2 regions of the Oceanimonas doudoroffii genome follow, and region 1 is predicted to be linked to the other one. Evidence: predicted binding sites of a transcription regulator. Region 1 holds the regulator's gene; the other holds the start of a gene.
The links. The regulator LexA, encoded in region 1, represses DNA repair genes until DNA is damaged. The targets are predictions, from matches to a motif close to ANCTGTNTNNNNANACAGNT.
Positions count from the first base shown of each region.

Region 2: the regulator LexA is predicted to act here: its motif matches at 1,443-1,462, upstream of B6S08_RS00930 (DUF4250 domain-containing protein).

Region 1 is NZ_NBIM01000003.1:30,123-33,531, reverse strand. Features, by position in the region: gene B6S08_RS11065 (chorismate--pyruvate lyase family protein) at 99-686, shown strand; gene ubiA (4-hydroxybenzoate octaprenyltransferase) at 683-1,555, shown strand; gene lexA (transcriptional repressor LexA) at 1,634-2,248, shown strand; gene coxB (cytochrome c oxidase subunit II) at 2,453-3,409, shown strand, end outside.
Region 2 is NZ_NBIM01000001.1:202,606-206,014, reverse strand. Features, by position in the region: gene B6S08_RS00935 (FAD-binding oxidoreductase) at 1-913, shown strand, start outside; gene B6S08_RS00930 (DUF4250 domain-containing protein) at 1,141-1,344, opposite strand; gene B6S08_RS00925 (cell division inhibitor) at 1,485-1,877, shown strand; gene hemH (ferrochelatase) at 2,036-3,004, opposite strand; gene adk (adenylate kinase) at 3,073-3,409, opposite strand, start outside.

The sequences.
Region 1 (3,409 bases):
AAGCGAGCGGGCATTGTTTAAATATTTGCCGGCCAAGTCAATCGGCGGGTGCCCGGTGAGGCCGGGCTGTGACCGGAGCAGGACCAGAAAGCAATTGTATGTCTTTGTTGTTTGATGAACAAAACACGGCCCCCAGCGCCGATCACCTCTGGCGCTGGGGAAGCGAAACGCCGGCTGCGCCGGTGCTGAATGCCTGGCTGCATGACACCGGCTCACTGACCCGGCTATTGCGCCGGCACTGCCGGCAGTTTGAGGTGCAGCTGTTGAGCGATGCCAGCCTGCGGTCGCTCACACCGACCCAGGCGGAACTGCTCGGCTGTGACCAGGCCTTTTGTCGAGAGGTATTGCTGTGCTGTGACGGCCGGCCCTGGGTCTATGCCAGCTCGCTCTATTCTTCCGCCACGCAACGGGCGCTGCCGGCGCTGGCCGGGCTGGGCTCCCGGGCGCTGGGTGAGCTGATGTTCGAGGCGCCGGATCTGGAGCGCACGCCCTTTGAGTTCGCGCGCCTGAATGCTACTGAATATCGGCGACTGGCCGAGCGTACCGGGCTGAACGCCGGCTTTGCCCCTGCGCCCTGGGCGCGCCGCTCCACCCTCAGCACCGGCGCCGCCCGAGTGCTGGTGACCGAACTCTTTTTGCCGGCTTCGGCTCTCTATCAGGACACAATGCAGGACACGACCTCATGACCACCCTGACTTCTCCTTCCCGACCGCGCTGGCGCGCCTACATGGCCCTGGCCCGGCTCGACAAGCCCATTGGCACCCTGCTGCTGCTGTGGCCCACCCTGTGGGCACTGTGGATTGCCGCCGACGGGTTACCGTCACCCTGGCTGCTGCTGGTGTTCGTGGCCGGGGTGTTTTCCATGCGCTCCGCCGGCTGTGTGATCAACGACTACGCCGACCGCCATATCGACGGTCATGTCAAGCGCACCCAGGCCCGGCCGCTGCCCGCCGGTGAACTCACCGAGCGCCAGGCGCTGGGCTTTTTTGCCCTGCTGGTGGGCATTTCCTTTGTGCTGGTGCTGACCACCAATGCCTTTACCATTGGCCTGGCCTTTGCGGGTCTGTTCTGGGCGGCGCTCTATCCCTTTATGAAGCGCTTTACCAACCTGCCTCAGCTGTTTCTCGGCATCGCGTTTTCCTGGGCCATTCCCATGGCCTTTGCCGCCCAGAGCAACAGCCTGCCCGCCGGCCTCTGGTTGCTGTTTGCCGCTAACCTGACCTGGACCGTGGCCTACGACACCATGTATGCCATGGTGGATCGGGACGACGACCTCAGAATCGGCGTCAAGTCCACCGCCATTCTGTTTGGCCGGCGTGACAAGCTGATTGTGGGCCTGCTGCAACTGGCTACCCTGTTGCTGCTGGTGGCGGCGGGCCGAGCGTTTGAACTGGCCGCCCCCTTTTACTGGGGCCTGCTGGCGGCCGCCGGCCTGTTTGTGTATCAGCAGCGTTTGATTCGCGATCGGGAGCGCATGCCCTGCTTTCGCGCCTTTCTCAACAACAACTACGCCGGCATGGCGGTGTTCGCCGGCCTGGTGCTGGCGCTGTGGTAAGTGGAAGGCTTTGGGGCTTGCTCTGGACTCATTACTGGATATACTGACAGTTAACTGTATAAACAGACAGGTTTCATCATGAAGGCCCTTACTCCCCGCCAGTCGCAGGTGCTGGACATTATCAAGGAACACATTCAGCAAACCGGCATGCCGCCCACCCGGGTGGAAATTGCCAAGGTGCTGGGGTTCAAGTCCGCCAATGCGGCGGAAGAGCACCTCAAGGCGCTGGCCAAGAAGGGCGTGATTGAAATCATGCCCGGCACTTCCCGGGGCATTCGCCTGGCCGGGGAAGAGGCGGAAGAAGAACAGGGCCTGCCGCTGGTGGGCCGGGTGGCCGCCGGTGAACCCATATTGGCGCAACAGCACATCGAGAGCCATTACCGGCTTGATCCCGGCTTGTTCCACCCCTCTGCCGACTTTCTGTTGCGGGTGCAGGGCATGAGCATGAAGAACATCGGCATCATGGACGGCGACCTGTTGGCGGTGCACAAAACCCAGGAGGTTCGCAACGGCCAGGTGGTGGTGGCCCGGCTCGACGACGAAGTGACCGTCAAGCGCTTTCAGCGCACGGGCAGCAAGGTCAGCCTGATCCCGGAAAACGAAGAGCTCTCGCCCATTGAAGTGGATCTGCGCAGCCAGGAGCTCACCATTGAAGGCCTGGCCGTGGGCGTGATCCGCAACGGTGATTTCTAACGTCGTCGTTTCAACCGGCAGGCCCCTGCCTGCCGGTCCTTTCTTCACTCAGGCCCGTTACAGCCCCTATTCCCCCATCCTCAGTCCTAAAATCTTTATATTTTACATTTCCTTGAGTGCTGCTTTACTTAGAGTCAGCCGAGCCTAAGGGATGTAGTCGTTCGGCACACATTCATTCCAGACTTGAGTACTCCGGGTGACAGGATGAAACGATTGGGGGTGCGCGTGAAGCCGATTCTGCTGTTGCTATTGTCCTTGCTGGTCTGCCTGCCTACGCGGGCGCAGACCCGTCTTAACATGACCGAAGGGGTCACCGAAATCAGCCAGCAGGTTTACGGCCTGCACATGACCATCCTCATTATCTGTGCCGTTATCGGCTTGGTGGTGTTCGGGGTCATGTTCTGGGCCATTATTCACCATCGCAAGTCAAAAGGGGCCAAGGCCGCCCAGTTTCACGAAAGCACCAAGGTCGAGATCCTCTGGACCATTATTCCCTTTCTCATTCTGGTGGCCATGGCCATTCCCGCCACCAAAACCCTGGTGGCGATGGAAGACGCGTCCGAACCCGATCTCACCGTGCAGGTCACCGGCTCTCAGTGGAAGTGGCATTACCGCTACTTCGACGAAGACGTCGAATTTTTCAGCCTGCTGGCCACCATGCCCCAGCAGATTGCTGGCACGGTGACCAAGGGAGACAACTACCTGCTGGAGGTGGATTATCCCCTGGTGCTGCCCACGGATCGCAAGGTGCGTTTCCTGATCACCTCCGACGACGTCATTCACTCCTGGTGGGTGCCGGCCTTTGCGGTGAAAAAGGACGCCGTGCCCGGCTTTATCAACGAGGCCTGGACCCGCATTAACGAGCCCGGCCTGTACCGGGGTCAGTGCGCCGAGCTGTGTGGCAAGGATCACGGCTTTATGCCCATCGTTGTGGATGCCCGCTCACCCGAGGAATTTGATGGCTGGCTGGCTCAGGTCAGGGCCGAACAGGCCGAGGCCAGGGCCGCCGAGCAGGAACTGCTGGCCATGAACATGAGCCGGGAGGAGCTGATGACCCTGGGCGAGCAGGTTTACCAGAAAGCCTGCGCCGCCTGTCACCAGGCCAATGGCGAAGGCATTCCCGGTGCCTTTCCAGCCCTTACAGGCAGCGACATGGTGCTC
Region 2 (3,409 bases), on a different contig from region 1:
GATGCGCAGCTACACCATCGCTTCTTCGCCCTCGGTGCCCTACAGTTTTTCCATTACCGTCAAACGAGTGCCCGGCGGCGTGGTGTCCAACTGGCTGCACGACAACCTCAAGGAAGGCGACGCCCTGGCGGTGCACGGCCCGGTGGGCAATTTCAACTGCATCGACTTTCCCAACGACAAGGTACTGCTGCTTTCCGGCGGCGTGGGCATCACCCCGGTGATGTCGATGATGCGCTGGTGGTTCGACACCAACGCCGATGTCGATATTCAATTTGTGCACAGCGCCCGCACACCCAAGGATCTGGTGTTCTACCGAGAGCTGCAGCACATGGACTCGCGGCTGAATAATATTCAGCTGAGCCTGATCTGCGAACGCACCGACATTGGTGAGACCTGGAGTGGCTATCGCGGCTTTCTGAACAGCGCCATGCTCAGCCAGATCTCCCCCGACTTTATGGAGCGGGAAGTGTTCTGCTGCGGCCCCACCCCCTACATGAAGGCGGTGCGCAACCTGCTGCAGCAGGCCGGTTTCGACATGGATCGTTACCACGAGGAAAGCTTTGGCGCCACGCCGGTGGAAGTGATTGAAGACGTGGAGCTGCTGGCCCAGGAGGCCTCGGATCTGGCCGAAGAGATGGAGCGCACCGAAGAGCGTTTGACCATTTCCTTCCTCGACAGCGACCTGCAGGTGGACATTCTGCCCGGCGAAACCCTGCACAGCGCCGCCGCCCAGGCCGGCCTGCACATTCCCAAGGCCTGCGGCATGGGCATTTGCGGCACCTGCAAGGTCAAGGTGCTCAAGGGAGAAGTGGCCATGGAGCACAACGGCGGCATTACCGATGAAGACATCGACGAGGGTTACGTGCTGAGTTGCTGCAGCGTGCCCAGCGGCAACGTGGAAGTGGAATACTGAGTACTACTGAGAGGTTGTAGGGGGGGCTTACAGGTCCAACCATTTTGCCCGAGCCGACAGTCCGGCCCGGGCTTTTTTGCGTGCCGGCCGCCGAGAAGAACGACAGGCGCCGCTTCGGTCGGCGCGTTATCAAACAAGTTAACGGTCTGCTGTGCACTCCCTGCCCAACGGCAGTAACGGCGACAACAGACCCTGCAGTCTGGCTCCCTTGTGAAATGTCGGTGTAATCAGCGCGTCGAGGCGGCCCTGAACTGGTTGCTGTGGCTGTCGTAGCGGTAACCAATTTGCGCCATGCGCGCACTCAGCCAGCCGCCGTCCAGTTCGTAACGGGCCAGCAGCGCCTCCAGGCTGTCGCACTCGATGCGCAGTTTTTCATTGAGAATGCTCAGCACCATGTGAATGTCCATTCGTTCCAGTTGCGTTCTGTCCATTTCGCCCTCCTGTCGGTAACCGACCGGCTTGGCAGCCGGCATGATCGAAATACTGTAAATTTAACCAGTTAAATATTGACCAAACCGCCCCGAGTGAATACTGTATGTATAAACAGTAAAACAACAGGCAGGGCCGATCCATGATGAACCTTTCGTTAATCCGCAAGCAGGCATTGATCCCATCGCAGCAGGCGCTGCCCCACTGTCATTCCGCCGCGCTCAACACGGCACCGCAACCCGAGGTGCTCACTCGGCTGGCGGCCCTGAGCCACGGCAACGGCGGCTGGATCCTGGTGGCCAATGCCCCCACCCGCTTGTGCCGTCAACGCCTTGCCGCCGCCGGCATCAACCCGGCCCGCGTGCTGGACGCCCAGCGGCTTACCCCACAGCAACTGCAGCGAGCGCTGGCCAGCCCGACCATTGCCGCCGTGGTGTGCTGGCAACAGCAAGATGAAACCTTTTTGCACCAGCGGCAAGCCGATGCGCGCCTTTTTGTGATCGGACCGGCAGTGCCGGGCAACCCGCTGCACTGAGCGCCATTCACCCTGTAACGAACAATAAAAAACCGGCGCTGCCGAGGGCAGCGCCGGTTTTTTATTTATGGGATTGACGCCTTTCAAGGGCCGTAGGTTGAAATGAGCGAAGCGAATTCCAACCTACCAGCCAATCAAGCGACCGATATGGAGTGAGATCACACCAGCTCGCGGCAGACCAGATCCACCAGCATGCGAATATGGGCGGGGTTGTCGTTCAGGGCGGGAATATAGCGATACTGCTCGCCCCCGGCCTTGATGAACAGCTCCTGGTTTTGCTCGGCGATCTCTTCCAGGGTTTCCAGGCAGTCGGCAGAAAAGGCCGGGCAGATCACGTCCAGCTTTTTCACCCCTTCCTTTGGCAGCGCCTTCATGGTTTCGTCGGTATAGGGCTTGAGCCACTCTTCCCGGCCAAAACGCGACTGAAAGGTGGTGCGCCACTGATGCGGCTCCAGCCCCAACTCTTCCGCCAGCAGTTCGGAAGTGCGATGGCACTGCTGACCGTAAGGGTCGCCCTGGTTTTCAAAGCGCTTGGGAATGCCGTGGTAAGAGAGCAGCAACAGGTCGCCCCGGCCGTGCTCCTGCCAGTGGGCCCGCACCGAGTCGGCCAGGGCGCCGATGTAGCCACTGAAGTCGTGATAGTTATGCACAAACCGCAAGGCCGGCACCAGCCGCTCCTTCTTCATTAATCTGGCCCAGCTGTCAAACACCGAGGCGGTGGTGCTGACGGAGTACTGCGGATACAGCGGCAGCACAATGACCCGGTCTACGCCCTGCTCCTTGAGCTGCTGCCAGGCCGAGGCAATGGACGGCTCGCCATAGCTCATGCCCAGCGCCACCGGCACGTCTATGCCTTCATCCTGCAGCGCCTTTTGCAATGCCGCCTGCTGACGACGACTGACCACCATCAGCGGCGAGCCTTCCGGCCACCAGATGGATTGATAGAGTTTGGCCACCTTGGGCGAACGAAACGGCAGAATAATGCCATGAAGCAACGGACACCACAGCGAGCGGGGCAAGTCCACCACCCGGTAGTCGTGCAGAAACTGACTGAGAAAGGCCTTTACCGCCGCCGAGGTGGGGGCGGAAGGCGTACCCAGGTTGACCAGTAAAACGCCTGTTTTCACCTTGTTACCTGCCTTTTACCAACAACAAAAAGCCGGACCTTCACAGGCCCGGCTTGAACCATACCGGCTTAAGCCAGAATGCTGGTCAGCTCCCGGCTGACCGCTTCCACCGACTGGGTGCCATCCACCTTGTGGTGCTGGGTGTGGCCGGCTTCGGCTTCCTGCTTGTAGTAATCGATCAGCGGAGCGGTTTGCTCGTGATACACGGCCAGACGCTTGCGCACGGTGCTTTCTTCGTCGTCGGCGCGGATCACCAGCTCTTCACCGGTCACGTCGTCTTTACCTTCCACTTTGGGCGGGTTGTATACCAGGTGATAAACCCGACCGGAGCCCGGGTGCACGCGGCGGCCGCTCATGCGCTTGACGATCTCTTCGTCGGGCACGGCGAATTCCAGCACATGATCC